One region of the Exiguobacterium sp. s143 genome, then DNA from elsewhere that is predicted to be linked to it. Evidence: riboswitches for the same ligand, from Rfam matches in the RefSeq annotation. Region 1 holds a riboswitch; each other region holds the start of a gene.

Region 1 (8,082 bases):
CCCATCATAATCTTGCTGAATCGCTTGCGCGACAAGCTCCTTGAACTTGACGTCGTTACCTTCCGAAATGAACGTGCTGACTTTAAAGCCAAGCGCTTCGCCTTCACTTCGTGCGCCATCAAGGAATTGTTTCGTATGGTCGTCCGATGCCAGGTTGCGGATGACGGCGATCTTGACGTCTGATTGAACCCCTTTTGGTACATCCTTAACGACCTTCGTCGTCGTGGCTTCTCCATTCGCACAAGCCGCTAGTAACAGTGCCGGTGCTAGGACGGCGTAAGCTAGTTTTTTCATGACATATCTCCTTATCCGAGGGGTTGAAGCCCTGTTAATTGTTCAATCGTTTCTTCATTCGGTTGCGTGATGACACCAAGTTCGGTGATGATGCCCGTGATCAATGTGTGTGGTGTGACATCAAACGCCGGGTTGAAGACAGCGACGCCTTCCGGTGCTGTCGCGACACCTTGGACAGTCGTCACTTCTTGCGGATCACGTTCTTCGATTTCGATCGCGTCTCCGGAAACGAGCGAGAAGTCGAACGTCGAGAGCGGTGCTGCGACGTAAAACGGAATACCAAAAGCTTGCGCGAGCAATGCCAATTGGAACGTCCCGATTTTATTCGCGGTATCTCCGTTTCGTGTAATGCGGTCGGCACCGACGATGATCGCATCGATCTGTTTTTCTTTCAGCGTATGGGCAACCATGTTGTCCGTAATTAACGTGACATCGATGCCGGCACGTTGCAGCTCCCATGTCGTCAATCGTGCTCCCTGCAGTAACGGTCGCGTCTCACTCGCAAAAACGGATAATTCGATACCGCGTTCTTTTGCGATGTAGAACGGCGCAAGTGCCGTTCCATAAGCAGCGGTCGCAATCGATCCAGCATTACAAATCGTTAGGATCCGGTCGCCTGACTGGAACAATTCCAGTGCATGAATCCCGATTTGACGTGACGTCTGCGCATCCTGGTCGTATAAGGCGACCGTCCGTTTTTCCAACCGTTCGCGAATCTCTTCTACCGACGTCCCATCTTGAATGATTGGATTCAACTGATTGAGTACATTTCGCAAATTGACGGCCGTCGGTCGTGTCGCGAGTAACGTCGCCGATGTCTCAAGCAAGGCTTGCTTGTAGACCGGTAGCGCCGCTTCAAACCGGTATGCTTCTTGAACGAGCACGAATCCACCGAATAAACTGATCGCAGGCGCGCCCCGGACACGTAGTTGTTTAATCGCCTCAACCGCTTGCGCGAGATCAGCAATGACTTCATAGTGCTCTTCTTGCGGTAGACGTGTCTGATCGAGAATCGTCAAGACACGGTCTTCGTAACGAATACTTTGGACGAATGTAGTCATCGGCTGAGTTCCTCCGTTACGTCAAAGTTTCGTAAATCATCGAATGTCCGGCATTCTGTACGGCGTTTGATTAACGCCGCTCCTAGACGAAGAGCGTGACGTTTCCGCTCTAAGCGTTCCGTCGTTGAATCGATTGATTCTAAATCAGCGACCGGTGCAAGACCAATCGTCCGCCGAATCAATTCGCAACCGGCAAAGCCAAGGGCATCCTGCAAGATCGTGCTCAGTACATCATCGACGAGTCCTGATGCCTGGAACGGTTCGACGGCTTCCCGTTCCCATAATGCACGGAACGTTGAAGCGAACGTCAGCCAGAACGTATCGATATCCTTGATTCGGGCGTCACGTCGTGTAGGGTAATCCGGATATGCTGCGAAGAATAAATGCGCAATGAACTGCCCGACATCGAATCCGAATGGACCATAAAAGGCGAATTCTGGATCGATGACTTTCGTTTCCGTCGCCGAGGCGAAGATGCTTCCTGTATGTAGATCGCCGTGCAGCAATGCATCTCCTTTCGTGATGAAGAGCGCTTCGAGTTTTGCGACTTCGCGTTTCAACTCATCGTCTGCCCATAGACGTGCCACCTCTTCTTCGAGTCCGGCTTCAATCTCGTTCGTCTCCGCGTCATGAAACGGATCCGTGAAGATTAATTTTTCCGTGATGTCGCACAAGTCTGGATTGTAGTACGTTCGGGCGACACGTTTCTTTTCAACCGGACCAAGCGCAAAGTCCGATGTATGGAATAACGTCCGAGCGAGATAAGAACCGATATGTTCCGCAAGCAACGGATACTGTTCACCTGCGAGTAAACCGCTTCGAACAATCGTCAGATGTGAAAGATCTTCCATGACCGTATACGCTTCTTCATGACTAGCATGAAAAACACGTGGTACGAACGGTACGGCATGCCGTGCGAATTCACGGAGTGCGGATTGCTCGATCCACGCCCGTTCGAGTGATAACGGCCAGCTCTCACCGACGACTTTTGCGTACGGGAGTGCTTGTTTTAGAATCAATCGATGTTCCCCCTCTCGAATTCGGAAAACGAGGTTGAGGTTCCCGTCGCCAATCTCTTCTGCTTCGACGGCTCCATCGCCGATCAGTCCTAGTGTCCGAACACGATCAATCGCGTCCTGTTCTGTGAATGCTTTGTATGTCATATCAGTTTCCCCCTATGTGATACACGAAAAAGCGCCTCTTTTCGTCATCGAAAAGAGGCGCAGGAAAGTCATTGCGTCCTCTTATCTCTCAGACGAAACGTCTGTTGGATGTAGCACCGTGCCCAGTGGTCGGTTGCTGCGGCGTCATCGGGCCAATTCCCTCTGCCAACTCGCGATAAGAGTCGTATGTAGTTGTCGTGTGTGATATTGATTTGAATCTTACTCAATCGACTTCCTCGCTGTCAAATCGAAATCAAGCAGAAACGGATATCATTTTTATGCCATCTATAGAAAGAGTATTTTCAAAAAAATAAATTTTCTAAAAATAGTTTGACAAGTGGCGATTCTCATGTAAAAATTGCAATTAGATTTCACAATTTCATCCAATTCTTATCAAGAGCAGACGGAGGGACAAGCCCTACGATGTCGCAGCAACCGACCTTTTGGCACGGTGCTAATTCTTGCAGCTACTAAGCTGACAGATAAGAGTCCACGTTCGAATCATTCATGGTCTCTTGTCGCTGACGAGAGACCATTTTTTTGTTGAAGGAGGAAAGACATGGCTTATATCACTGCTACTTATCAATTGACCGCCCGTGATCGACTCGAGCAACGCGCTGAACAACTCGCGCTTGGTCTGACAGTCGGTTCTTGGACGGAACTGAATCATCTCGAACAACAACAACTCGCCTCGTTCAAAGGGGAAGTCGTACATACCGAAGAGCGCGATGGCAAAGGATATATCACGATTCGTTATCCGGAACATAACGTGTCGCGCGACTTTTCTGCGATTCTGACGACCGTCTTCGGGAAACTCTCACTCGACGGTGAAATCAAACTAACGGAATTGCTATTACCCGATACATTTACGTCGGACTTTCCAGGTGCGAAATTCGGAATCGAAGGGGTCCGTTCCTTGATCGGTGTCGAAGATCGTCCATTGTTAATGAGCATCTTCAAAGGAGTCATCGGACGGGATTTATCGTTCCTTCGTGATCAACTCGAAGGACAACTCGCTGGTGGGATTGATCTCGTCAAAGACGATGAGATCCTATACGACAATCCGTTGACACCGACGATTGACCGGGCACGAATCGGACGTGAGGTCATCGATGCTCACTTCCACCGGACCGGTAAACGTGCGTTATATGCGATCACACTCAGCGGTCCCGTCTTTACGCTCAAGGATCAAGCCAAGCGATTGATTGATGCTGGAGCGACCGCATTCTTGCTGAATACCTTCACATACGGACTCGACGTCTTACGCGAACTGGCGAGTGATCCGGAAATCAACGTTCCGATCTTCAATCATCCAGCATATAGCGGTGCGTTGATCGCTAGCCCGAATCACGGAGTCGCAGCTCCTGTCTTACTCGGCACATTACCGCGTGCTGCTGGAGCAGACTTGACGCTATTCCCGTCTCCTTACGGCAATGTCGCTTTGCCAAAGGATGTCGCCCGTGGCATCGCGGTCGAAGCGACCCGTCTCGGTCAGACGAAATCGATCTTCCCGGTTCCTTCAGCCGGTATTCATCCTGGACTCGTCGCTCAACTCGTACGGGACTTCGGTATCGATTCCGTCATCAACGCCGGCGGCGGCGTACATGGTCATCCGCAAGGTGCTGCGGCTGGTGTCATTGCTTTCCGCCAGGCGCTCGATGCGGCACTCGCAAATGAATCCCTATCGGCGGCAGCATCGCGTCATGAAGAATTACGGATCGCCCTTGACGCTTGGGGGATCAAGTCATGACCGTACGGATTCTTTGTGACTTCGACGGTACGGTGACGACGCAAGATAACATCATCGCACTCATGCAGGCATTTGCGCCAGCTAGTGACTTCGAACCGTTGAAACGCGGCGTACTCGACCGAACGCTATCGATTCAGAGTGGTGTCGGGCAAATGTTCGCACTTCTGCCGTCTGACGGAAAAACAGCCTATCTTGACTTTTTGTTGGAGCGTGCAGTCATTCGCGACGGATTTTCGGAGTTACTTCAGTACAGTCGTCGTCAAGGAATCGATTTTTCGATCGTCAGCGGTGGAATGGACTTTTTCGTCGAACCGATCTTAGCGCCATTCCTTGAACAAGAACAGATTTACTGTAACGTCGCCGATTTCAGTGGTCCATTCGTCCATATCGATTGGCCAAACGCCTGCGATGCCCATTGCACGAACGGGTGCGGCTGTTGTAAAACGTCCGTTGCCCGGGCATTGCGCAAAGACGATGACGTCATCATCGTCATTGGTGACTCGGTGACGGACTTCGAACTCGCGAAACAAGCGGATCGTGTCTATGCCCGTGATTATCTGATCACGTTGTGTGAAGAGAACGATATCGCCTATACACCGTTTGAGACGTTCCACGACATCGTTCATGATTTAACACGAGCGGAGGTGACAACATGACATTCATGCGACGGTATGAAGAGCTACGCGCCATCAAACAAGAGCTTGCGGCGCGCGATTGGTTCCCTGGTACGAGTGGCAATCTCGCCATTCGGACGTCCGGTGTCCCGGTTGAATTCCTTGTGACGGCAAGCGGAAAAGATAAACGGCAGACGACTCCTGACGACTTCGTTCATGTCGATGCGACCGGTCAATTGATTGGTGAGCAATCCGGGCGTCCTTCCGCTGAGACATTGCTCCATGTCGAAGTGTTCAATCGAACGGACGCCGGTTGTTCTCTGCATGTCCATACGATTGCGAACAATGTGATTTCGGAACTCTATGGCGATCAAGGCAGCATCACCTTTTCCGGTCAAGAAATCATCAAGGCACTCGGACACTGGGAAGAGGATGCGACGGTCACGGTACCGATCATTCCGAATCATGCGGACATTCCGACGCTTGCCGCTGCTTTTGCACCGCATGTCACAGCGGACAGTGGTGCCGTCCTGATCCGCAATCACGGGATCACGGTCTGGGCACCGACCGCCTTTGAAGCAAAGAAACACCTCGAAGCCTTCGAGTTTTTATTCAATTACACGTTGACGTTGCAATCATGCCGTCAATCCATTCATTAAAAGGAGGAATCATCTCATGGCAACAGTCTTATTCCAAGAAACAAACACACGGTATACGGATCAAACGGAAGTCGCTGACTTCCTTGCGTCACGCGGCGTTCTTTACGAACAGTGGGACGTTTCGAAACTTCCAGCGCCTCTCGTTGAGAACTTCACACTGACGGATGCAGACAAACAAACGATTCTCGATACGTTCGCTCCCGAAATCAAAGACGTATCAGAACGTCGTGGGTATCAGACAGCTGATATCATCTCACTTTCGGATACGACACCGAACCTTGATGAGTTGCTCGTCAACTTCCAGAAAGAACATCATCACACGGATGATGAAGTTCGTTTCATCGTCAGCGGTCATGGCGTCTTCGCGATCAAAGACGAAGAAGTCGGCTACTATAACATCGAACTCAATCCTGGTGATTTGATTTCCGTTCCTGTTAACACACGCCACTACTTTACGCTTCAAGACGATCGTAAAGTCGTCGCTGTTCGGATCTTCGTCACGACAGACGGCTGGGTTCCGATTTACGAGAATGAGACGTCAACGGTCTCTTAAGATCGATAAAAGCGCTGTTTTCCTTCATATGAAGGGAATCAGCGCTTTTCTTATCGCACAAACATATCACTACATTGATACGTAACCGATATAATGAAGGAAAAGCGATGAGGAAGTGAGCGTCATGCATATTCGTCCCGTAATGGAACACGACTTACCAGCGATTCTCGCCATCTATAACGAAGGTATCGAAGATCGGATCGCAACGCTTGAGACCGACCAAAAGGACTTATCCTTCATGACCCAGTGGTATGCAGAACGCACCGATCGATATGCTGGATATGTCGCTGAAGATGACACAGGTGTCCTCGGCTTCATTTCCCTCGATCCGTATAATCCGCGTCCTGTCTACGCATCCGTCGGTGAGATTTCGGTTTATATCACTCGGACACATCGTGGACAAGGGATTGGCACACGTTTGCTCGAAACGATTGAACAACATGCCCGTGATCATCATATGCATAAGCTGATCCTCTTTACCTTCCCGTTCAATAAAATCGGACAAAAACTCTATATCCGCTCCGGGTTCCGGATCGTCGGAACGTTTAAGGAACAAGGACAGTTGAACGGCGAATATGTCGACGTCATGGCGATGGAGAAACGCTTGCGATAGGATTCATTGAATGCCAGACAGGGAATAGTCAATCCGAGTCATTGAGAGAGGATGAACCTAATGGATATTCAACAAATTCGTAATGCAACACTCGTTGTCACGTATGCCAATCAAGTCTTACTAATTGATCCGTTCCTCGGCGAAAAAGGCAGCTTGCCTCCCTTCGGTCAAACACCAAATGCCGTCGCCAATCCACTCGTCGACTTACCGGTCGATGTCAACACACTGCTCGATCCTGACGCTGTCTTTGTCACACACCTGCATGCCGATCATTTCGACGATTCTGCAAAACAACTTCTACCCAAGCATTTGCCACTCTATGCGCAGCAAGAAGAAGACGCGCAGCAAATCCGAGAAGCCGGCTTCACGAACGTCTCTTCCTTCGATTCCGGTGTAACGATCGGTGATATCCAGGTCCATCGAACAGGTGGACAGCATGGTGTCGGTGAAATCGGCGAACGGATGGGACGTGTGTCTGGGCTCGTCCTCACCCATCCGGACGAACCGACACTTTATATCGCAGGTGATACGATCTGGTGTGACGAGGTCGCGCATGCGATCGAACAACATACGCCCGATATCATCGTCGTCAACAGTGGCGCCGCCCAGTTCTTGACCGGAGAGCCGATCACGATGTCACAGCGTGATCTCCTTGCGGTTCATGAAGCGGCGGCGGAAGCGACGATCATCGTCTCGCACCTCGAGTCCGTCAACCACTGTCTCTTGCGACGTGATATGATTGCTGACTTTTTAACTGCTTTCCATCTCTCTGCCCATTTCCTGATTCCGGAGGATGGCGAAACGATGTCATTTTAAGAACAGTAACTTTCATTAAAAAGAAGCCCTTGTTTCGAATATCCATCGAAACAAGGGCTTCTTTTTGTTATGGGATGACGAGACCTAACAAACGAGCAAAGGCAACTGCTTGCTCTTCCGTAATGACAGCACCTGGTAAAAATCGCGGATCGATCGTAATACCAGAGAGTTCCGTCTGCCGGAGGTCAAGACCTTTTAACGGTGTTTCAATCCATTGGCTATCCGTAAGTCGGACCGCTTCGAGTTTCCACTGGGTCGGCTTCACTTCGAAGAACTGTGCTTCTTTCATCGTCGTTTCGCTCCAGTGTTGATGACGGACCGTACTGCGAATGAACTGTACGTAATCCGCAAGCCCTTCCTGAATCGTTAAATGGTCCAGCGTACAATCTTCGAACTGAACACCCGTCATCCGGCATCCGACGAAGGACACACGGTGAAAACGAGTTTCTTGGAAGTGACATCCGGTTAAGTCGCATTGCTCAAAACGAATATCTTCGAACGAACCACGGTCAAAGGTAAGATTCGCGAACGAGACATTTTGAAAACACACTTGATAGGC
Region 2 (8,082 bases), on a different contig from region 1:
AACTGGTGAGATGGAGGACGACAAGGCATGACAGTACGTTTTATGGATGTTTTCACAGAATGGGCATCAACGTATGACGAGACAGTAACCGGACACGATCCGGAATATAAAGAGGTCTTTCGTCGATACGATGAGATTTTGGATACAGTAGCGGATAAAGCGCAGTCGCCGGTCATTGAATTCGGAGCAGGCACAGGGAACCTGACACAACGTCTTCTGGCACGTCACGACGCCGTACTCGCCGTCGAACCAAGTCCGGAGATGCGGGCAATCCTGACGGAAAAGATTCCGTCGCTTGCTGTACAGGACGGTCACTTCCTCTCGTTCGAAGCGAAGGAAGTAAGCAGTTTTGTTTCGACGTATGCGTTTCATCATTTAACAGATGAGGAAAAGGGAGAAGCAATCGAACTGATGGCATCACATTTACCGGCAGACGGAAAAATCGTCTACGCGGATACGATGTTCGTCTCAGAAGAGGCACGCCTGCAAACGATTCGTGAAGCACGTGCTCAAGGGTTCGACGCGTTAGCGGAAGATCTCGAACGCGAGTTCTACCCGTTGATTCCAGTTATGGAAGAATTGTTTACAGTACGGGGATTCACTGTTAAATTTATACAATACAATCACTTCGTCTGGCTCGTAGAAGCCGAGAAAATGGGGGAATAAATCATGGCACTTCAAAAAATGAACGTCGAAAGCTTTAACCTGGATCATACGAAAGTCAAAGCACCTTATATCCGCGTCGCGGGTTATAAAGAAGGTAAAGTCGACCAAGTCGTCAAATACGATATCCGTTTTACGCAACCAAACGTTGAGCAAATGCCGATGCGTGCGATGCACACACTCGAGCACTTACTTGCTGAAAACATCCGTAACTACTCGGATGATGTCATCGATGTCTCGCCGATGGGATGCCAAACAGGTTTCTACATGGCGATGATGAATTTCGACTCGGTCGAAAAAATGAGCGAACTCGTTGAGAAGACGTTGAAAGACGTCCTCGCAGCAGAAGAGATTCCAGCGCAAAACGAAGTCCAATGTGGATTTGCGAGCGCACATGACCTCAAAGGAGCGAAGCACTATGCCGAGAAAATGCTTGCCGGTCGTGATGAATGGGACATCGTCTTCGGATGATCGCGAACAACGTCCGCGACCTCGTCGGAAACACACCACTCTACGAGATCACTTCATTCGATTTGCCTGCTGGTACGCGCATTTTGGCGAAGCTCGAATGGATGAACCCTGGGGGCAGCGTCAAAGACCGCCTTGGCATTCAACTCGTTGATGCAGCAATCGAAAACGGACATGTGACACCAGGCGGTACGATCATCGAGCCGACAGCTGGGAATACCGGCATCGGCTTGGCGCTCGCCGCTAAGAAATACGATCTCAAAGTCATCTGTGTCGTTCCGGAAAAATTCAGTCAGGAAAAACAGACGTTGATGCGGGCACTCGGCGCAACCGTCGTCAACACGCCGACTGAACTCGATATGCAAGGGGCTATCGACCGGGCAAAAGAACTCGGTCAGGAAATTCCGAACAGTTACGTTCCGTTACAATTCGAAAACGAAGAGAACCCAGTCACGTATCAGCGGACACTCGGTCCTGAGCTGATTGCGGACTTGCCGCACATCGACTGGTTCGTTGCCGGTTGTGGTTCAGGTGGTACGTTCGCCGGAACAGCGGACTTCTTAAAACAACGTCTCGGTACAAAAGCAGCAATCGTCGAACCGGAAGGCTCCGTCTTAAATGGTGGTCCAGCCGGTCCGCATAAGACAGAAGGTATCGGTACAGCAAAATGGCCAAGTCTCGTTCCGCGTGAACTCGTCGACGAGATTCATACGATTTCTGACCGTGATGCATTTGACGCAGTTCATACACTCGCTGCTCGCGAAGGATTACTCGTTGGTAGTTCAGCAGGTGCAGCGCTTGTTGCTGCGCTTGATATCGCGAAGCGTCACCCCGGCAGTACGATCGTCACCGTCTTCGCAGACAGTGCCGAACGCTACTTGAGCCAACAAATCTTTGAAAAGGTGGACGAAACTCATGCGTAAGAAGACAGCATTGATTCATGGAGGAACAGGTGTCGACCGGGCAACAGGAGCCGTCACACCTCCGATCTATCAAACAAGCACATACAAGCAGGATAAAATCGGTCAACTCAAGGACGGATATGAATATTCACGGACAGCGAACCCAACACGGACGAGCATCGAACGATTGATTGCGGATCTCGAAGGTGGCGCACGTGGTTTTGCGTTCGGTTCTGGGATGGCAGCGATCCATGCCGTCTTCCACTTGCTTGAGTCTGGCGACCACATCGTCATGACGGATGACGTCTACGGTGGTACGTTCCGCTTGATGCAACGCGTCTTACCGAAGTTCAACATCGAAGTGACATTCGTCGATACGACGGACCTTGCGGCGACGGAAGCAGCGATCCAAGACAACACGAAGATCGTCTACGTCGAAACACCGACGAACCCGTTGTTGAAAGTTACGGATATCGCAGCGATTGCAACGATTGCCAAACGTCACGATCTTAAACTCGTCGTCGACAACACGTTCGCGACACCGTATCATCAACAACCACTCGCACTCGGTGCAGATATCGTCTTGCACAGTGCGACGAAATACATCGGCGGACACTCGGACGTCGTCGCTGGACTTGTCGTCGTCAAAGATGATGCGCTCGGCGAAGAGCTGCACTTCATCCAAAACTCGACAGGCGGCGTGCTTGGACCGCAAGACAGCTTCTTGCTCGTCCGTGGTCTTCGTACACTCGGTATCCGAATGGATGCGATCGAAGAGACAGCACATGATCTCGTTGCGTTCCTACAAGCGCAAGACATCGTCTCGAACATCTTCTACCCAGGACTTGCATCGCATCCTGGTCACGACATCCAAGCGAAACAAGCGACTGGATTTGGTGGGATGATCAGCTTTGATGTCGGTTCAGCAGCGAACGCAGAAAAACTCGTCGAGGCGACACACTTCTTCACACTCGCTGAGAGTCTTGGTGCCGTCGAGAGTCTGATTTCGGTGCCGGCACGGATGACGCATGCGTCAATCCCAGCAGAACGTCGGGCAGAACTCGGCATCACAGACGGTCTCGTTCGGATTTCAGTTGGACTTGAAGACGCAGAAGATTTGAAAGAAGACTTAACACGTGCTTTCACGTTCCTCGAAAAAGTTTCTGAAAAAACTGTTTGACAACAAAAATAACCCCTGCTAATATTCAGAATATATTCTACAAACTTAATACCGAAACTCTTATCGAGAGTGGTGGAGGGACTGGCCCGATGAAACCCGGCAACCGCGGATCTAATCCGAAGTGGTGCTAATTCCAGCAGACAAAAGTCTGGGAGATGAGAGCAAATGGTTTTGTGTACTGAAAAGTGCGCGCGTTTGCTCTAAAACGCGCGCACTTTTTTTATTTTAGGAGGGACAGTTGTGATTCGTTTACAAGACGTAGGAAAGATTTATCGCTCAAAGCGCGGAGCGGTCGAAGCCGTCGCGAATGTCGATCTGACAATCGAGCGCGGTGAAATTTTTGGAATAATCGGTTATTCCGGAGCAGGGAAATCGACCCTGATCCGATTGCTGAATATGCTCGAAGCACCAACTAGTGGTTCGATCCAAATCGATGGTGTTGAGATGACATCACTGAAACCAAAAGAATTACGAGGCGTCCGCAAGAATGTCTCGATGGTCTTTCAGCACTTCAACTTACTATGGTCACGGACGGTTGAAGAGAACATCATGTTCCCACTCGAGCTCGGTGGCTTCCCGAAAGCACACCGCAAGGAACGGGTCGCGGAACTGATCCAACTCGTTGGTTTGGACGGACGCGAAAAAGCCTATCCGTCACAATTATCGGGTGGTCAAAAACAACGTGTCGGTATCGCTCGGGCACTGGCATCGAACCCGGACGTTCTCTTATGTGACGAGGCAACAAGTGCACTCGATCCGAAGACGACGGATTCAATCCTTGAGTTACTCGTCGACATCAATGAAAAACTGAAACTGACGATCGTCTTGATCACACACGAGATGCACGTCATTCAAAAAATCTGTCACCGGGTCGCCGTCATGGAAGCCGGTAAAATCGTCGAGCAAGGACCGGTCGCAGAAGTCTTCCGTCATCCGAAGCAAGCGATGACGAAGGAGTTCGTCAAACAATTGACGTCGCCTTCGGAAAACGAGTTGACGTTCGCGAAACTACGCGAACGGTACCCAACCGGAAAAATCGTTCAGTTGACGTTCGTCGGATCGACAGCGGAAAGCCCGATCCTCGCGGAAGTCATGAAGGATTCACCGGTCCTGTTCAACATCATCGGCGGAAACGTCGGTCAATCACAGGAAGGGGCACTCGGTACACTGTTCATTCAGTTGATCGGGGAAACAGAAGCAACACAAGCGGTCATCACGAAGCTTCAAGCCAGTGATGTTGAAGTGGAGGTGGATCACCGATGATTTCATTCTTTGACAACCTAGATTGGGACATGGTGTGGGAAGCGACAGGCAGTACCGTCTATATGACGGCAATCGCTGGGGTTTCGACATTCGTTCTCGGTTTGATCATTGGTTTACTATTGTATGCGACAAACGAAGAGTTATTGTTCAAGAATCGGGCGTTCTATTCAGTGTTGAGCTTGATCGTCAACGTCTTCCGTTCGATTCCGTTCATCATCTTACTGATCTTATTGATTCCATTTACGACAGCGATCGTCGGTTCGTTCCTCGGACCAACGGCAGCATTACCGGCACTGATTTTCGGTGCTGCACCATTTTACGGTCGGATGGTTGAACTCGCGTTACGCGAAGTCGATAAAGGTGTCATCGAGGCAGCTGAATCGATGGGGGCGACGAAGTTCCAAATCATCTATAAAGTCTTAATCCCGGAAGCGTTGCCTGCCATCGTTTCTGGTATCACGGTCACACTCGTCTCACTTGTCGGTTATACGGCAATGGCCGGAGTAGTCGGCGGAGGTGGACTTGGGGACATGGCCTTCATCGAAGGATTCCAGCGTTCTCAAAACGATGTCATCGTCATTGCGACACTCTTAATCTTAGCGATCGTCTTCGTCATCCAAATCATTGGTGACTTGCTGATCCGAGCAATCGATAAACGTTAATTCAAAACTTAATCATATTGGAGGAATCATTCATGAAAGTTTGGAAAAAATTCGTAGGTACTGCCGCTGTATCCGTTTTAGCAATCAGCCTTGCTGCATGTGGCGAAAAATCATCAGGATCAGGTAGCGACGACAAAACACTTGTCATCGGTGCTTCAAACGTACCGCACGCTGAGATTCTTGAGCACGTTAAAAAAGAATACGAAGCAAAAGGTTACAAGCTTGAAATCCAGAAGTTCCAAGATTACGTACTTCCGAATAAAGCACTCGCAGCGAAAGAAATCGATGCGAACTACTTCCAGCACGTACCGTATCTTGAGCAACAAGAGAAAGAAAACAAATCATATAAGTTCGCGAACGCAGGTGGCGTTCACGTTGAACCACTCGGTATCTACTCGAAGAAATACAAGTCACTCGATAAGTTACCAAACGGTGCAACGATCTTAACGAGCTCAAACGTCGCAGAACGAGGTCGTGTCTTGACGTTTCTTCAAAACGAAGGATTGATCAAACTCAAAGACGGTAAAACGACAGATGCACAACTCGGTGATATCGCGGAGAACCCGAAGAAACTCAAGTTCAAAACGAACATCGAAGCATCACTTCTTCCGCAAGCTTACAAAAACAATGAAGGCGACGCCGTCCTCATCAACACGAACTATGCGATCGATAACGGTCTGAACCCATTGAAAGACGCAATTGCATCAGAAGATGAGTCGTCACCATACGTCAACATCATCGTTACACGTGATGGCGATGAAAAAGACAAGCGTGTCACAGCACTTCTTGACGTTCTGCACGAAAAGAAAAACCAAGATTGGATCCTCGACAAGTACAAAGGTGCTGTCGTTCCAGTCAGCAAATAAGTTCACCGAAGCCGGCATCCTTCCTATATAATGGAAGGATGCTTTTCATTTGTCTGAAACAGGGGTTAGGGGGAATCATATGCAACGCATACGTCAACTGCATCCGTTGACACTCGGGGTCTTGTTCGGGACGTTTTTCTCGCGTCTCGGAACGTTCATCACGATGCCGTTCTTCGCCATCTACATGACGACCGTCCTGAAGTTTGATCCGGTCGATGTCGGCTGGGTCCTCAGTATTTCGGCGATCGCCAGTCTCGTCATGAGCTTCATCGGTGGTACTTTGTCAGACCGTTATGGACGGCGGACGATGATGCTTGCCGGAACGATTGGGTTCGCGGTCGTCTTCATCGCGCTGGCACAAGTCGAGACGTTCTGGGCATTCTTTACGCTCAGTGCCTTGAACGGGGTCTGTCGCTCAATCTTCGAGCCATCTGCTCGTGCCTTGATCAGTGATACGACGGATGAAGCGAACCGGTTGTTCGTCTTCAATATCCGTTACGCGATGATCAACATCGCAGCAGCGATCGGACCGGGAATCGCTTTACTGCTGAGTGCAGGGAACACGTCCGCGACGTTTTACATCACGGCGTTCGTCTATATCGTGTACGGGGTGATGATTGGTATCTTATTCAAACGCCATCCGATCACCGAGACGCATGGTGGGAAAAAGGTCTCGTTTGGAGCAACGGTTCGTCTGTTGCGGACGGATATCGCCTTTACGCTGGCACTCGCCGGTATCATCTTCGGCGTCTTTGGCTACAGCCAGTTCAACTCGACCTTGCCACAGTTCTTGACGGAGACGTCACTGCTTGAAGGCGGGAAGACACTCTATGCAATCTTAATCACGATCAATGCGATCACCGTCTTGATCGTGCAGTATCCGATCATGAAGTTTGGTGTCAAGACGTCACCGCTCGTCTCAATCACGACCGGGATTGCGACTGTTGCGATCGGATTGTTCATCATGGGAAATGCGAACGCGATCTGGTTGATGATCGTCGCGATGTTCATCTTCACGTGCGGGGAAGTCATGATGTTCACGATGACCGACATCTTGACCGATCGGTTCGCGAAGCCAGAATTACGGGGCAGTTATTTCGGAGCGATGGGCTTGACGTCGATCGGACAATCAATCGGTCCGATTGTCGGAGGACATTTGTTAAGTTTATATGGAGCGGACCGTCCGTTACCGATTTTCGGGATATTAGCGGGCTTGACATTATTCGGAATACCACTGCTCTTACTGTCACAACGGATTCATCGGGCTTCGACGATCGAGGAACTCGAGGAACCGGTGAAATTTTCGAATGATTCTCAACAAAACGCATGATTTTGAGAAAAATCAGCGAGCGATGACGCTTGAATAATACGCGATGTTTCTTTAAGATTAGAATGATACTAAATTAGTAACGCTCGTGTTCTGAATCGTCAGTCACGAAATGAATAGATGGAGGGATTCTAACATGAAGGCTTCACACTTGAAGATTGAAGATCTACACGTCGCGATCGACGGCAAGGAAATCTTGAAAGGCGTCAACTTGGAAATCAAAGGCGGGGAAATCCACGCGGTCATGGGACCAAACGGGACAGGTAAATCAACACTCGCATCAGCATTGATGGGTCACCCATCGTATGAAGTGACATCTGGTTCAGTCACACTCGACGGCGAAGACGTCCTCGACATGGAAGTTGATGAGCGCGCACAAGCGGGTATGTTCCTCGCAATGCAGTACCCAAGCGAAATCAGTGGTGTCACGAACTCAGACTTCCTTCGTTCAGCGATCAACTCGCGTCGTGAAGAAGGCGATGAAATCTCACTCATGAAGTTCATCCGTGAGCTTGATTCACAAATGGGTCTTCTCGAGATGCCTTCAGAAATGGCACACCGTTACCTCAACGAAGGTTTCTCTGGTGGAGAAAAGAAACGTAACGAAATTCTTCAGATGATGATGCTTAAACCAGCGATCGCGATTCTTGATGAAATCGATTCAGGTCTTGATATCGATGCACTGAAAGTCGTCGCAAAAGGTGTCAACGAAATGCGTTCACCTGAATTCGGTTGCTTGATCATCACGCAC
Region 3 (8,082 bases), on a different contig from region 1:
GATGCCAATCAAATAACGGTGAAATGAACGCAAGGCTTGCGACCGGTAATTCATATTCTTGCAACAGACGATTGACGACGAGTGCGCCCATGCTACAGGCGACGATATGAATCGGTAGCTTGCGTTTCCCGGCTTCACGTAATGCTTCTTTTAACAGTTGACCATGCTCTTCAAACGAGATGCGACGTGGTGCGTCGACAAGTAATACTTCATACTCTCGTTCGAGTACCCGAATCAAGGCTTCACTCGGACGGGCACGCAGTTGTAACGGATAAACTAATACGATGATTCCTGTTGGTTGTTCAACCACAAACTCACCTCTTCACTTCATACTTCCTTTTTACGATACCTTATTTCAAACGCACACGAAACCGTCCCAAGACGGATTTCATGAGGCGACATGGCGAAGACGAATGACAGATTCTACTTGCCCAAAGACTTCTTCCGTCATCTCACTGAGTTCTTCAAAACCGAATGAGGTTAAGAACTGACGTGCTTTATAGTTACGTGCCTCCACGTATACTTCGAGTGGGACGGCTCCTTGTCGTTCGAGTTCACGGATCAGCCGTCGTCCGATTCCGTTTTGCTGATATTTCGGCAAGACGTACAGACGAATGATCTCCCACGTTCCCTCAACATCAACAGCATGAATGAAACCGACGATTTCCTCATCGATGATTCCGACATAAAAATACTCTCCCCGTGCTTCTTCCGCCGTCCGGATCGCACGAACGACTTCTTCTTGCGGATACGCCTCCTGCACGAAATGCGCTTTCGAACGTTCGGAATAGATTTCTGCATACGTATCCAACCAAGATGTGACGGCAATGTCATGAATACGTCCTGCATCAGCTGGAATAGCTTCGCGTATTTCCATAATCGGAACCCCCCTTTGTATTCATACGAATCGACTCATGTACTTTTACCCTCTTCTAGAAAAAACATTCGTTTCCTGCAAAGTTCCACGGAAACAAAAAAGTCCGAAAACCCGCGTAGGGTTTTCGGACTTTTTGATTATGCGAAACGTTTTGCTTGTTCTTCAAGAACTGCTGCTTTATCTGTTTGCTCCCATGGAAGCTCAACATCTGTACGACCGAAGTGACCGTATGCAGCTGTTTGACGATAGATCGGACGACGGAGATCAAGCATGTTGATGATTCCAGCCGGACGAAGATCGAAGTTTTCAGCAACCAATTCGACGAGTTGCGCTTCAGGAAGTTTTCCTGTACCGAATGTATCAACCGCGATTGATACTGGGTGCGCGACACCGATTGCGTACGCGAGTTGAACTTCTGCTTTGTCTGCAAGACCTGCAGCAACGAGGTTCTTCGCGACGTAACGTGCTGCGTATGCAGCTGAACGGTCGACTTTTGTTGGATCTTTACCTGAGAATGCTCCACCGCCGTGGCGTGCGTATCCACCATACGTATCAACGATGATCTTACGACCAGTTAATCCAGCATCTCCTTGTGGTCCGCCAATGACGAAACGACCAGTTGGGTTGATGAAGAATTTCGTTGCTGCGTCGATGTATTCAGCCGGGATAACCGGTGTGATGACGTGTTCTTTCAAGTCAGCTTGGATTTGCTCAAGCGTGACTTCTTCTGCATGTTGTGTCGAGATGACGATCGTATCGACACGAACTGGCTCGTTGTTCTCGTTGTATTCGACCGTGACTTGTGTTTTTCCGTCTGGACGAAGGTAGTCGAGTTGACCGTTTTTACGCACTTCTGCCAAACGGCGTGCGAGACGGTGTGAGAGCGAGATTGGAAGTGGCATGAGTTCTGGTGTTTCTTTCGTTGCATAACCGAACATGAGACCTTGGTCTCCTGCACCGATTGCATCGATTTCTGCATCAGACATGCTACCTTCACGTGCTTCAAGCGCTTGGTCGACACCAAGAGCGATGTCTGCTGATTGCTCATCGATTGATGTCAATACAGCACACGTGTCAGCGTCGAAACCGTATTTCGCGCGTGTATAACCGATTTCACGAATCGTTTCACGAACGACTTTTGGAATGTCGACGTAAGTCGATGTCGTGATCTCACCTGCAACGAGAACGAGACCTGTTGTAACAGAAGTTTCTGCCGCAACACGCGCGTTTGGATCCGCCGCGAGGATTGCATCAAGAATTGAATCCGAAATTTGGTCACAGATTTTATCTGGATGACCTTCAGTGACTGACTCCGACGTGAATAGTCGGCGATTAAGGTTTGTCATGTATGACCCTCCCAAAAAAGAATTTGACGGTGTACTCATTTCCCCTAGTTGAGTGGGACGGTAAAATGAAAAAAACCTTTCCAAGTCCAAAAAATGGTCAGGGAAAGGTTGTGCGTTCTTCCTTTACCCTCTTATCGTTCGAAGTGTTTACTTCGCTTCAGGAGAGCACCTTTTCCCTCATTAATATGTGAATTAATGTAGGACGGTTGCCGGGTTTCTTCGGGCCTTGTTCCCTCCACCTGCTCAGAATAAGAGTATCCGTTACGAATTACATGATATAAAGTTGTACCTACTCTGTCAAGCAAGGTTTCAAATTCTAGTCGAAACTTTTTGAAAGAGATGTTAAACTGTTAATGCTGAAAGCGTTTCCAGATAAATAGAAATCAGCACCAGAAAATGATTGCTCTCTCTTTAGTATGTCATATATAATAAATGTGTCATACTAAATACAGTGAGCCAAAACCAACGTAGGGGAAAGGTGGGGTCAGGATGCCGATGACGGTCCTGAATATCGAAGAACTACTCAAGAAAGAGCATGTGTTCAAACAACTATCTGTTGCTGAACTTGTCGAACATGCGATTCGAAACGAAGAAGGTGTCCTTGCTGAGAACGGCGCATTATCTGTAGAAACGGGGAAATTTACAGGTCGTTCACCAAAAGATAAGTTCATCGTCCGTGATTCTTCCTGCGAGTCTCACATTGATTGGGGTCATGTCAACCAACCAATGGATGGAGACAAATTTGAACAATTGTTGCAAAAGGTTCTTCGTTACATGAACGAAGCCGATCAGCTCTACTACACAGAAGCTGCTGCTGGAGCAGATACGCACTTCACCCTTCCGGTCCGTGTGCTCACACAATACGCTTGGCATAACCTGTTTGCCAAACAACTTTTTTTACGCGAGTATCCTGAAGTGGCTGCCTTCGAACCGTTCACGGTCGTCTATGCGCCACATTTCAAAGCAGATCCTGCCGTTGACGGAACGAACTCTGAGACGTTCATCGCGATGTCGTTCGAACACCGGATCGTCTTGATCGGTGGAACGGAATACGCGGGAGAAATCAAAAAATCAATCTTTTCCGTCATGAACTATCTCTTGCCACAAGAAAATGTCCTTTCGATGCACTGCTCGGCAAACGTCGGACACGAAGGCGACGTCGCCTTGTTCTTCGGTCTATCCGGTACTGGTAAGACCACCCTCTCAGCAGACGATAGCCGTCAATTGATCGGCGACGATGAGCATGGTTGGTCGCACGACGGTGTCTTCAACATCGAAGGTGGATGTTATGCAAAGACCGTTAACTTATCACGCGAAAAAGAACCGCAAATCTTTGACGCGATCCGTTTCGGAACCGTCCTTGAAAACGTCGTGCTCGACGAAGCCCGTCACCCTGATTACGATGACACATCGTTGACGGAAAATACGCGTGCTGCTTATCCGATCACTGCAATCGATAATATCGCTGTTCCGTCACGTGCTGGTCACCCGAAGACGATCGTCTTCTTGACGGCTGATGCGTACGGTGTCTTGCCTCCGATCAGTAAATTGACGAAAGAACAAGCGATGTATCACTTCCTATCAGGATATACATCAAAACTCGCTGGAACAGAACGTGGGGTCACGGAACCGGAAGCAACGTTCTCAACATGCTTCGGTTCACCATTCCTTCCACTGATGCCTGAAAAATATGCGACGATGCTGGGCGAATTGATTGATCGTCATGGTGTCACTGTTTATCTCGTCAACACAGGCTGGACAGGTGGTGCTTACGGAACAGGTAGCCGCATGAAGCTATCCTATACACGGACGATGGTCAACGCTGCCGTCAACGGTACACTCGCAACGATTCCAACAGAAGAGCACCCGATTTTCGGACTTCATATGCCACTGGAAGTTCCAGGTGTTCCAAGCGAGTTACTCAATCCAGTACGCGTCTGGTCGAATCCGGACGAATACGACACACAAGCGCGGTCGCTTGCTGAGAAATTCCAACATAATTTCCTTCGCTTCGAAAGTGCGACGGATGCGATCAAGTCAGCTGGTCCACGCCTATAAAAAAAGAGCCTTCGGGCTCTTTTTTTATAGGATAGAATCCGTTCTTTCTTGAAGATGTGTTTCTTTTTGTTTAAGCCATTCCTGACTTTCTGCTAGTAGCGCATAGGCTCGTGGAAGTGAGACACCTAAACGTTGACTGAGTAGTTCGAACTGATCAAAATCACAGCGATCTGCACTGATCACAAGCACTAAACAATCCCGGAATGGATGATCTTTTCCTTGTAGGACAACCTTCAAGGAATCTTCGATTGGTAATTGACCAATGATGTCGTCGATATCCACAGACAATAACGCATCAATATGTGACAGCAATCCGATCATGTAGGCACTCTCTGACTTCAACGTGCGTGTTTCTTTTGCAAATAGCTCGCAAAGCTTAGCACAATGTAAAGAAGACCGGAGTAACTCATTTGACCATTCGTAAGGACTAGCAAGCTTCATCTCACGCAAGACGATTAACGAAATCCAGCTTTTGAGTTGCGAGAAGCCAAGTAGTGAAATGGCTTGACGAACAGAGCTGACTGTATTTCGTAATCCCATTCCTGGAGAATTGATCAGTTGCAGTACTTGAATGCTGATATACGGATTTGCTTCAATCTCATCAATGACTTCATCGTATTTTTCATCCGTATCGAGCCATTTTAGCATCTTCAGCAATACCGGCAATTGAGGAGGGACAGCTTTTCCCTTCATCAACATCGGCTTAGCATAAAAATAGCCTTGGAACCAGTCATATCCCATTTCAAGACAACGTGTGTGATCTTCATGTGTCTCGACTCGTTCGGCAAGCATCTTGATATGGGGATAATTACGCCGGACGATATGCAGGATCGCACTTTGCTCGCGAGGAGAAATCGCCTCGATGTCGATTTTAATTAAATCAATTAGCGCGAATAATTCTGTTCCATGTTGACGAAGTAAATCGGTCACAAAATCATCGAGTGCTAGTGTAAAACCTGCTTCTTTCCAACTGTGCAACACAGATAACATCTCTGTATCGATATCAACAGTTTCTAAAATTTCGATAACGAACCGTTTTGGATCTAAATAGTGAATCAGATCACTTTTCAAGAGATCCGCTGTAAAGTTGACGAAAAGTTTTTTACCTTCAGCGACATGCTCTACACCCATATGAACGAGTGTATTCGTTAAAACATCCATTGTCGCTAGATCACCGTCGAATACATTCATTTGTTTGACGGAACGATACAGCAACTCGAATGCATCAACTGCTCCGATTCGGTCAACGATGGGTTGACGTGCTAGTAAGATATCCATCGTCCTCCATCCCCCTCTACATTACTCATATGGTTCTAATTATATCAAAATTTATTTTTCAGGAAGTTTATTGTTTTTTACAACGAATCAATATTCTTTTTTTCCCATTATGTATGTAAGTTCAATTCTTCAGATGACAAAAAAACCGATACGACATTCATCGTACCGGCTAAATCATCGATTATAGATACCAGTCTCAAACCAATTCAACACATTCCGCGTCACACGCAACTTGTCATGAATCGGAAATTGATGGGCATAGGCATAAGTCTGAAGCGTCGTATGCTCAGGATGACGTGCAGCATAAGCGGTTGCGTGTCGTAAACGAACGTTCTCATCGTATGCACCGTGAATCAATAATACTTCACCTTGAGGTTCGACATGGAGCGGCGAGCGAACCGCGTATTCATCAGGAACCGTGTCTGGTGTACCTCCCGTGTATCGCCGCAGCATCTTTTGCATCGTCTTCTGCTCTTCGTACGTCCACGTCAACTCCGTCACCCCTGCCCAGGACACCGTTCGGGCGACTGGACGGTGATGCGCAAGGAGCAACGCCATCTGTCCACCACGTGAAAATCCAAATGCGTGAACATGTGAGACACGTTGCTGCAACCAGTCAAAGGCACTGCAGGCGTCTTCGATATCGTGATGTCCGAAGTCTTCTTTTCCCGTACCGCCTAGATTCCCGCGATAGAAGGGGGCCATGACAAAAAAGCCAGCCTGTGCGAACGCGAGCAGTCGTGTCGGTCGGACCATTCCGATCGAACGCGTTCCACCACGCAAGTAGAGAATTCCCTGACCGTTTGCAACTTGTGGGAGTACGATATAGGCACCGACCCGTTCCCCATCCGCTGTAGTATAGAACATCCGAAACGTCCGAAACGGACCTTGGCGCGGAAGTTCAAACCAATCGGCGTTCGCTAAGTACACGGAGCGTCTCCGGAAGGACACGGTCCTTCATCATGAAGCTGTATTGTCGGTTCGTATCGAGACGATCGGGGAGTTCCTCGAATAGAAAAGCACCATCTGTTTCATCCACGGCAAGATGAGACGACAATGATCCGATTTGCGCGAAATAGATGTTTTTGATGATCGTATCGCCTTTTCCGGCAACACGATATTGTCCGACATATGAGAGGGAATCGATTTTCCCACCCGTCTCTTCCATTACTTCACGACGTGCGGCTTCTTCTGCCGTTTCACCCGGTTCAACCTTTCCACCAGGAAATTCATACCCCCGCTGCTTATGATGGGTCAGCAACCATTTTCCTTCGTACACGGCAATGACCCACACGTGCAAAGGACGATCCGAGAACGGATGGTCATCAAAACTTAACTCCACTTGATTTTGATAATAATCCAAGAATGTAATCACGTACGTGCACCTCATTTCTTCTTCTAACTTCACTTTACCTGTTTCACGGGTATTCTAAAAGTGAAAACGCTAGGATTACCTGTAAATCTGGAAAATGATAGCCTACTATCATCCGGTAAAGACAAAAAAACAGCCGATGTTCCACTAAGGAACAATCGACTGTCGTTTTACATTACTTCAAACGTGCTTCGAGTTCTGCTTTTTCTGCTTCGAATCCTGGTTTCCCAAGAAGAGCGAACATGTTTTTCTTGTACGCTTCGACGCCTGGCTGATCGAATGGGTTCACTCCGAGGAGGTAACCACTCATCGCACAAGCTTTTTCGAAGAAGTAGAACAGGAATCCGAGGTGATACGGTGTCATCTCTGGAAGTTCGACTGTCAAGTTCGGTACTTGTCCGTCCGTGTGTGCAAGCAACGTACCTTCTGCCGCCTTATCGTTGACGAATTGAATTGACTTACCTGCAAGGAAGTTCAATCCATCGAGATCCTGAGCATCTTCTTCAACAGTCAACGCATGACGCGCTTGACCGACTTTGATGACTGTCTCGAACAGGTCACGACGACCTTCTTGGACGTATTGTCCCATCGAGTGGAGATCCGTCGAGAAGTCGACTGCTGCTGGGAAGATTCCTTTGAAGTCTTTTCCTTCTGACTCGCCGTATAATTGTTTCCACCACTCCGATACATAATGAAGTGCTGGTTCGTAGTTGACGAGAAGCTCGATCGTCTTCCCTTTCGCATAGAGCGCATTTCGTACGACCGCGTATTGATACGCTTCGTTGTCAGCTAGGTTTTCGCTCGCATAGCGCTCTTGCGCGTCACGGGCACCTTGCATCAACTCTTCAATTGAAATACCAGCTGCTGCGATTGGTAATAGACCAACCGGTGTCAAAACAGAGAAACGGCCGCCGACATCATCCGGAATGACGAATGTTTCGTATCCTTCAGAGTCTGCGAGTGTTTTTAATGCACCACGCGCTTTATCCGTCGTTGCATAAATCCGGTGTTTTGCTTCTGCTTTACCGTATTTCTCTTCCATGAACGATTTCAAGAGACGGAACGAAATCGCTGGTTCTGTCGTCGTACCCGATTTCGAGATGATGTTGACCGATACATCTTTTCCTTCGAGGACTTCGAATAAATCGTGC
Region 4 (8,082 bases), on a different contig from region 1:
CGTGTCCCGCGACGCCGAGTTCTACCGTAAAACCTTCAGCCGTTAGACGCTCCGCATGTAGCCGCGAAGCAAAGAATTCCTCGTTCCCGATTTCCGGCGTTGCATGAATCCGATGACTTGTCTCAAGATACGATTCCCGTTTTTGTTCGATGTCCTGTTCAATCGTCTCTACCCATGTCGTGCGTACTGGTGTCGTCATACTGTCCACTCTCCTTTTGAAATTATTCGCCGATATCGCTCAGTGGAACGAACGTCGGGATCGTACTGCCTTTATATTCTTTTTTGATGAAGGCCGCGACATCTTTTTGTTGATACAGCGACGCGATTTTTTTCAGTTCTTTTTTGTTCTTGTCTTCCGTCCGTGTCGCGATGATGTTGATGTATGGTTTTGCTGTCTCGTTCTCATGAACGATCGAGTCCTTGATCGGGTTGAAGCCAGCGTCAACGGCAATGCCATTGTTGATGATAGACGCCGCGACGTCCGGTAAGACGCGTGGCGTTTGTCCAGCGACGATCGGAACGATTTTCAGCTTTTTCGGATTCTCGACGATCTTATCGACCGAACCGTTGCCATCGAAGTCGTCCGGTAGCTTGATCAGACCTGCTTCTTGCAGTAACAAGAGGGCACGTCCCATGTTCGTCGCTTCGTTTGGAACAGCGATTTTTCCGCCATTTGGAATGTCTTTGACGTCCTTGTATTTATCCGAGTAGATCCCCATCGGTGCGATGACAGTCGTCGCAATCGGCGATAGCTTCAAGTTATGTTCTTTCTTGAAAGCGTTGAAGTAGGAAATCGTCTGGAAAGCATTGGCGTCGATCTCACCCTCAGCCAGTGCCATGTTCGGCTGGACATAATCGGAGAACTTGACGAGCTCGATTTTGATGCCCTCCTTCTCTGCTTTTTTCGCGACATAATCCCAAACTTGTGTGTCTGAACCGCTGACACCGAGCTTGATCGTCTTTTCGTCTTCTCCTGATGCTGCGCACCCGGCAAATAAAATCGTCGTGAGTGTTGCTCCAATTGCTACTGCTTTTTTCATGGCTGAATCGCTCCCTTGATTAATGTCTTCTAATTTTTCGTGCGACGATGTTGCCTGTCGTCTGTAAGCCTTGGACTAAGATGACGAGAATCCCGACCGTGATGATCATGACTTTCGTGTCGAATCGTTGATAACCATAGGTGATCGCTAAGTCACCGAGACCACCGCCTCCAATCGCACCTGCCATCGCTGACGCCCCGATCAAGCCGACCGTCGCGATCGTTAAGTTCAGGATGAGTGAACCGAGTGCTTCCGGTAGGAGGAAGCGGAAAATCGTTTGAAACGGTGTTGCGCCCATCGCTTCTGCTGCTTCAAGAACGCCTTTATCGACTTCGAGTAAAGAACTCTCGATCAGACGCGCCATGTACGGTGCAGCGTAAAAGACGAGCGGGACGATTGCGGCTTCGGTTCCGATCGACGTCTGGACGATCAACCGTGTCAACGGGATGATCGCGACGAGTAAGATGATGAACGGAATCGAGCGGAAAATATTGACGATACTGTTGAAGAACGTGAACAGCGGGACATTTTCAAGCAATGCGCCTTTTCGCGTTACGACAAGCAGGATCCCGAGTGGTAAACCGATCAATGTCGAGAATAAGAGCGAAACGGATACCATCGTCATCGTCTGTAAAAATGCTGTCCAGATATCACTGTAGTTAACTAGCATGGGCAAGTACCTCCTCGACCGTCACCTGTGCCTGATCGATGTAGTGTAACGCTCGTTTTACTTCAGCCGGCTCACCGATCAGTTCAACGAGCAGAGTGCCAAACGGTGTCTCCTGCAACTCCGTGATGCTACCGTGCAAGATGTTGACATCGACGTCAAAGCGTTTCGCGACTTGTGACAAGAGCGGCTGCCCGGTGTGATGTCCGAGGAAATGAATCTTATAGATCGGATTCGCATTCCGGGACTCGATCAACTGGCGAATCGATGCTGGAATCTCGTCGTGCATGACGGAGCGAACGAAGTTTTTCGCTGTCTCGGTCTTTGGATTCGAAAAGACGTCGAAGACCGTTCCTGACTCGATCAACTTTCCAGCTTCGATGACGGCGACCCGGTCACAAATTTCACGAATGACGCCCATCTCGTGGGTGATCAAGAGAATCGTGATCCCGTACTCCGCATTGATACGTTTTAATAACTGGAGAATATGATGGGTCGTTTGGGGATCGAGTGCTGACGTCGCTTCGTCACATAAGAGGACGGAAGGTTGCATCGCGAGTGCCCGGGCGATACCAACGCGCTGTTTCTGCCCACCCGACAATTGATCCGGATAATGATCCGCCTTGTCCGCGAGATCAACGAATTCGAGCAACTCCGTCACTCGGCGGCGAATCTCATCTTTCTTGACGCCTGCGAGAACAAGTGGTTTTGCAACGTTCGTAAAGACCGTATTCGCATTCAATAGATTGAAGTGCTGAAAGATCATCCCGATCCGTTGTTTTGCTTGGCGCAATTTTTTCGGAGACAGTTGCGTTAAATCTTCCCCATCGACCGTCACCGTTCCTGACGTCGGTCGTTCTAACAGATTGACACAGCGGAGCAGTGAACTTTTTCCGGCACCGCTAAAGCCGATGACACCAAAGATTTCGCCTTTTTCGATCGTCAGGTCGACACCGTCGAGCGCTGCGATCGTCTGATCTTTCGTGACGTACGTTTTTTTGACTTGATGAAATGCGATCATTCCGTTTTCCCCCTTCATTCAACAAAAAAGGTCCCTTCTTGAGAAACAAGAAGAGACCTGGATCCGCACAGTGGCAGAATCCACTCCACTCATCTCTCAGACATCTGTCTGATGGAATTGGCACAGTGCTCATAATGAGTCTGTTGCCGAGGTTTCGTAGGGCCAGTCCCTCCACCTCTCTGGATAAGTATTGCGGTATGAAATTCGTATGTGTGTTGTTGCGTTGTTGCTTATGTCGTAAAACTAATTTTTACATTACGGGTCGAAACTTTAAAAGTCAACCAACTTTGCAAAAATAATCCATTTGGCGCATATCGATGGATGAACAAGTTATGAGTTAGCTTACTCAACGGATCATGATTCGTCAAGAAAGATTTGACAAGTCATTTTTGGTCGTGCTACCATCGTTTCAATGATTATTCCGACAATTCCAATATGATATTTATCAAGAGTGAACGAGAGACCTGGCTCTATGACTTCACGGCAACCTGCAATTTGTAAGGTGCTCCGACCAGCAAAGCGCGGCTTTGGATGATACGGTGAAAAACTCGTGGGCGTCCAAGCAGTGACGTCGACGAGTTTTTTCATGAATGGAGGAAAAATAGTAATGATGAACTATCCTGTATTGACTGGTGCTGAAGCGTTTTATTTTCAAGGTGGATCGATCGGCATTCTAATCTGTCATGGTTTTAACGCCACTCCGCAAAGTGTCCGGGACGTCGGTGAGGCATTCGCTGCTGAAGGTTTTACCGTCTATGCCCCGCGCTTACGTGGACATGGAACGAACGTCCGCGAGTTTGAACAATCGACTGCTCGATGTTGGAAGCAAAGCCTGCAAGACGGCTATGAACGTTTACAAGAAACATGCGATCAAGTCTTCGTCATCGGTCAATCGATGGGTGCGACGCTTGCACTGTCGCTCGCCGCTGACGGCATTCCGTTTGCCGGCATCATTACGATCAATGCTGCTCTTTCCGTTCCTTCTTACGAAGCACTTTCGTTTGATGACGGTCCAGAGTATTTACCGGAAGGGGCACCGGACATCAAGCGGTCTGCTTTCGAAATCATCTATGACCTCGTTTCGAGCCGTTGTGCGTTCGAACTCGTTCGTCTGATGGATGAGACGAAAGGACGTCTTGGATCGATCCTTCTACCGACCTTGATTCTTTACTCGGCGACGGATCACGTCGTTCCGCCGTCGAGTTCGGATTATCTGCATCAGCACATCGGAACGAATGATAAACGAAGCTACTGTTTACTCAACTCGTATCACGTCGCGACACTCGATCATGATCAGGATTTAATCGTTCGTGAGACGATCCGCTTCATCGAACGCTCAAGCCGGTTCTCGCAGGAAACAGGATAATAAAAAAACAGCTATTCTCTTCCCTCTGGAAACGAATAGCTGCTACATCAAAGGACGACCGCGACCGGTTCGTCTTTTTTGTTTAATTTTCTTGGTGCTGCACCGATTGGAGCGGCTTCGGTTTTCCAGGCACCTCATGGCAATGGCGGCACCGTGGCTCATATGATTCTGAAGCGCCAACTAGGATGATCGGATCATCGTAGTTCGCTGGTTTTCCATCAATCAACCGTTGTGTCCGGGAAGCCGGATCACCACATGAAAGACAGATGGCTTGCAGCTTCGTTACGAATTCTGCGCGCGCCAGTAATTCCGGCATCTTGCCAAATGGCTCTGCCCGGAAATCTTGATCAAGGCCTGCACAAATGACGCGTTTTCCGTCTTGTGCAAGTGCTTCGATGACTTGTACGATCTCATCATCAAAGAATTGAACTTCATCGATTCCAACGATTTGTGTTTCCTCTGCTACTGCTGCGTAGAGATCGCGACTCGTCGCCATCGGAATCGCCACGACGGAGTTGCCGATATGAGAGACGACATGCTCTTCATGGTACCGGTCGTCGATTGCCGGCTTGAATACTTGAACGGGCAGTTTGCCGTACTGCGCCCGTCTGACACGACGAATCAACTCTTCCGATTTCCCGGAAAACATACTGCCACAAATTACTTCGATCCAGCCGTACTGATTTATTACATGCATCATCGTCCGACACCGTCCTCTAAAAATAGTCACTTTAACGAGTATAGCCCGAAACGGTATCGAGAAAAAGGGTTGACTTCCGGAAATCAAAATTCATTTTTTCTTTACCTAGAATTTTTGTCCTTTCATTCCAACCGTCCCCTATTTCCTGTACACTGAAGAAGAAGACTCTCACGAAAGAAGGTGTCCCCGATTCATCATCTCTTACATGACATCCTGCACCAATATGGTGCCCTTGGTCTCTCCGTCCTTCTCGCAGGTGGTATCGTGGGATTGCCGGTTCCTGATGAGACCCTGCTCGTCCTGTCCGGTTTTTGGATGCATCAAGGCAATCTACCACTCGTCGGTACGATTCTCGCTGCTTACGCCGGCAGTTGTATCGGGATGACGATCAGCTATTTACTCGGATTAAAACTCGGTATGCCACTATTACACCGCGTCGGACCGAAAATGCGTATCTCAGAAAAACATATTCTTTCCGCTGAAGCCGGATTTCGTCGTTACGGGAAATCGGTCTTGATCATCGGTTACTACATACCTGGTCTCCGCCAACTCTCTGCCTTTTTTGCAGGTGTCTCGAAAATGCCGTTTCGCGTGTTTGCGAGTTATGCGTATACAGGTGCGTTGATTTGGATCAGCGTGTTTTTAGGCGCCGGCTACTTCGTCGGTCGTCATCTCTCGTTCCACAAAGTCATGGACTATATCTTGGCACATCCGGAAGTCATGCCGTATTTAATCGGGATTGCCGGTGGAATCGCCTTCTCCTTCGTCTTGAAGACGTATCTCGCGTATCGTTCACAATTCAGTCTATACAAAAACAGCCTGCTTCCATAATGGAGGCAGGCTGTTTTTTTAAGAACCGACAAGTGATTACTTGCGGCCGTATTTTTTGTTGAAGCGATCGACACGACCATCTGCCGCGTTGAACTTTTGACGACCTGTGTAGAATGGGTGCGAGTCTGAAGACACATCCACACGGATGAGTGGGTACTCGTTACCATCTTCCCAAGTGATCGTTTCGTTCGAAGAACGAGTAGAACCGCTTAAGAATTTGTACTCAGTCGTTGAATCCATAAATACTACTTTGTTGTAGTTAGGGTGAATTCCTTGTTTCATGGTTGATTTCTCTCCTTCCGCCCTGGTTCATTTGCTGAGCCAGAGTAAGTTACCTTCCTATACTAAACGATTTTTTTGCGCGTCGCAATAGTTATTTTTCCGTCGTCGTTTCCTTCTTGACGGTACGTGGTTTAGCCGGTGCGCGTCGGACCGCCTTCTTCTTTTCCTTCTCGAGTTCGACGAAAAATTCCTCATTATTTTTCGTATCACGAATCTTACGTAGGAAAGTATCGACGAATTCGTTCGACTCGTTCATCGTCCGGCGAATCGTCCAAAGTGCATCGAGTTGCTCTTTCGGAAGCAAGAGTTCTTCCTTCCGTGTACCGGACTTCCGAATGTCGATCGCTGGGAAGATCCGACGCTCTGACAACTTACGATCAAGATGCAACTCCATGTTGCCCGTCCCTTTGAATTCCTCATAGATGACGTCATCCATGCGCGATCCTGTCTCAACGAGAGCTGTCGCAAGAATCGTCAAACTACCACCGTGTTCGATGTTTCGCGCTGCCCCAAAGAAGCGTTTTGGTTTATGGAACGCAGCCGGGTCAATTCCCCCTGAGAGCGTCCGACCGCTTTGCGGTACCGTTAAGTTATAGGCACGTGTCAGACGCGTGATCGAATCCATCAGGATGACGACATCCTTCTTGTGTTCGACGAGTCGCATCGCCCGCTCGAGGACCAGTTCAGAAATCCGGACGTGGTTGTCTGGTGTTTCGTCAAACGTCGAGCTGACAACGTCTGCTCCCGGAACCGAGCGCTCAATATCTGTTACTTCCTCAGGACGCTCATCAATCAAGAGAATGATCAGTTCGACATCCGGATGATTCTCCTGAATCGAGTTTGCGATTTCTTTGAGGAGTGATGTCTTCCCTGCTTTTGGCGGTGCGACGATCAAACCACGTTGACCAAACCCAACCGGTGCGATCATATCCATGACACGCACAGATAGATGGCGTGGTTCTGTCTCAAGTCGCATTAGACGATCCGGATAGATCGGTGTCAGTGCCGGGAAAAATAAACGGTTACGGGCAGTATCTGGTGCTTCACCGTTGACGGCTTCCACGCTAAGTAATCCTTGGAACCGTTCGTTTTCCTTCGGTGGACGGACTTTACCTGTGACGACATCACCATTACGTAGATTAAAGCGTCGGATTTGAGATGCTGCGATATAAATATCTTCAGAGGATTGGGAATAATTGATAGGACGAAGGAAGCCAAAGCCACCATCGTTTTGCATTTGTGGGTTGCCAGGGATGACTTCGAGTACCCCTTCGAGGAAATAAAGACCAGTCGATTCAGCCTGTGCTTTTAAAATCTTGAACATCAACTCGCGTTTACGGGCTTCCCGGTATTGTGGGACATTTTTCGTCTTTGCGATTTCATAGAGTTCTTTTAATGTCAGTTGGCTCAATTGAGCCAGTGTATAGGAACGTTCTGGTTTATCTTTTTTATCAGTTGTTGGCATGTTCTTCACCTATTCTTTATAAATTCAACTGCATTCAGCATACTTCCATACATACATCAGGAGGTATGTAATTTTATTCGTGAACTAAAGGTATCATATTTTTTTGAATTCGTCGTTAACAATCCTCTGCGTTTCTTACTTTGTAATATTCAAGGATATTATTTCAGTTATGTTACAAAAGCATCTGTTTTGTCTTCTAACTGAAAAAACGTTTTCAAGTGTGCTCGTGCTAAGATATTCCTGCAGACAAAATTCTTACACAGTTGTAAGGTAGACTGCTTAACCAAACACTTAATGATTTCATCATATAACTTACGGACGCAACACACTACATTTAAACGGAGGAATTCTTAACATGAAACGTTTTCTAGCATCGATCGCGACGGCAGCCTTAGTGGTTTCAGGTTTTACATCAGTGGGTACAGGTAAAGTTGAAGCAGCGACAGTCACGAAAGTCAAGATCACGGACAACGGTCTTCGTGTTCGGACAGCACCTTCTACGAAAGCAAGCATCGTCGGGAAAGTCAACGCTGGTCAAGTCTTTACATACAAAGGCAAATCAGGCAGCTGGACAAAAATCTCATACGGCGGTAAAACACGCTATGTCTACTCACAGTACACAAAGACATACAAATCATCTTCTAGCGCTAAAAAATCAACAAGCTCTTCTTCTAAACGGACGAAAATCCTGAACGAAGCAGCAAAACATA

The links. Region 1 has a riboswitch for S-adenosylmethionine ahead of mtnK (S-methyl-5-thioribose kinase). Riboswitches for the same ligand answer to the same signal wherever they lie in the genome.
Positions count from the first base shown of each region.
Region 2: it holds a riboswitch for S-adenosylmethionine, as region 1 does, so the genes downstream of both, KNQ03_RS05975 (methionine ABC transporter ATP-binding protein) here and mtnK (S-methyl-5-thioribose kinase) in region 1, are expected to answer to the same signal.
Region 3: it holds a riboswitch for S-adenosylmethionine, as region 1 does, so the genes downstream of both, metK (methionine adenosyltransferase) here and mtnK (S-methyl-5-thioribose kinase) in region 1, are expected to answer to the same signal.
Region 4: it holds a riboswitch for S-adenosylmethionine, as region 1 does, so the genes downstream of both, KNQ03_RS07825 (methionine ABC transporter ATP-binding protein) here and mtnK (S-methyl-5-thioribose kinase) in region 1, are expected to answer to the same signal.

Region 1 covers NZ_JACSMX010000003.1:289,051-297,132, reverse strand. Annotated here, with positions in the region: gene KNQ03_RS12845 (sugar ABC transporter substrate-binding protein) at 1-294, opposite strand, end outside; gene mtnA (S-methyl-5-thioribose-1-phosphate isomerase) at 306-1,355, opposite strand; gene mtnK (S-methyl-5-thioribose kinase) at 1,352-2,518, opposite strand; SAM riboswitch class I at 2,597-2,700, opposite strand; SAM riboswitch class I at 2,906-3,007, shown strand; gene KNQ03_RS12830 (2,3-diketo-5-methylthiopentyl-1-phosphate enolase) at 3,078-4,268, shown strand; gene KNQ03_RS12825 (2-hydroxy-3-keto-5-methylthiopentenyl-1-phosphate phosphatase) at 4,265-4,924, shown strand; gene KNQ03_RS12820 (methylthioribulose 1-phosphate dehydratase) at 4,921-5,541, shown strand; gene KNQ03_RS12815 (1,2-dihydroxy-3-keto-5-methylthiopentene dioxygenase) at 5,558-6,094, shown strand; gene KNQ03_RS12810 (arsinothricin resistance N-acetyltransferase ArsN1 family A) at 6,219-6,707, shown strand; gene KNQ03_RS12805 (MBL fold metallo-hydrolase) at 6,768-7,523, shown strand; gene KNQ03_RS12800 (pentapeptide repeat-containing protein) at 7,591-8,082, opposite strand, start outside.
Region 2 covers NZ_JACSMX010000001.1:1,113,821-1,121,902, reverse strand. Annotated here, with positions in the region: gene KNQ03_RS05995 (class I SAM-dependent methyltransferase) at 28-666, shown strand; gene KNQ03_RS05990 (S-ribosylhomocysteine lyase) at 670-1,134, shown strand; gene KNQ03_RS05985 (PLP-dependent cysteine synthase family protein) at 1,131-2,054, shown strand; gene KNQ03_RS05980 (bifunctional cystathionine gamma-lyase/homocysteine desulfhydrase) at 2,047-3,213, shown strand; SAM riboswitch class I at 3,271-3,375, shown strand; gene KNQ03_RS05975 (methionine ABC transporter ATP-binding protein) at 3,454-4,476, shown strand; gene KNQ03_RS05970 (methionine ABC transporter permease) at 4,473-5,138, shown strand; gene KNQ03_RS05965 (MetQ/NlpA family ABC transporter substrate-binding protein) at 5,171-6,004, shown strand; gene KNQ03_RS05960 (MDR family MFS transporter) at 6,084-7,334, shown strand; gene sufC (Fe-S cluster assembly ATPase SufC) at 7,468-8,082, shown strand, end outside.
Region 3 covers NZ_JACSMX010000001.1:1,060,090-1,068,171, forward strand. Annotated here, with positions in the region: gene KNQ03_RS05680 (serine aminopeptidase domain-containing protein) at 1-310, opposite strand, end outside; gene KNQ03_RS05685 (GNAT family N-acetyltransferase) at 389-877, opposite strand; gene metK (methionine adenosyltransferase) at 1,015-2,223, opposite strand; SAM riboswitch class I at 2,352-2,478, opposite strand; gene pckA (phosphoenolpyruvate carboxykinase (ATP)) at 2,713-4,281, shown strand; gene KNQ03_RS05700 (EAL and HDOD domain-containing protein) at 4,306-5,559, opposite strand; gene KNQ03_RS05705 (alpha/beta hydrolase family protein) at 5,734-6,489, opposite strand; gene ytkD (RNA deprotection pyrophosphohydrolase) at 6,461-6,934, opposite strand; gene KNQ03_RS05715 (glucose-6-phosphate isomerase) at 7,107-8,082, opposite strand, start outside.
Region 4 covers NZ_JACSMX010000001.1:1,504,984-1,513,065, forward strand. Annotated here, with positions in the region: gene KNQ03_RS07810 (M20 family metallopeptidase) at 1-199, opposite strand, end outside; gene KNQ03_RS07815 (MetQ/NlpA family ABC transporter substrate-binding protein) at 222-1,040, opposite strand; gene KNQ03_RS07820 (methionine ABC transporter permease) at 1,060-1,710, opposite strand; gene KNQ03_RS07825 (methionine ABC transporter ATP-binding protein) at 1,700-2,728, opposite strand; SAM riboswitch class I at 2,815-2,918, opposite strand; SAM riboswitch class I at 3,168-3,269, shown strand; gene KNQ03_RS07830 (alpha/beta hydrolase) at 3,336-4,094, shown strand; gene KNQ03_RS07835 (thymidine kinase) at 4,177-4,791, opposite strand; gene KNQ03_RS07840 (DedA family protein) at 4,975-5,625, shown strand; gene KNQ03_RS07845 (type B 50S ribosomal protein L31) at 5,662-5,907, opposite strand; gene rho (transcription termination factor Rho) at 5,999-7,372, opposite strand; gene KNQ03_RS07855 (C40 family peptidase) at 7,728-8,082, shown strand, end outside.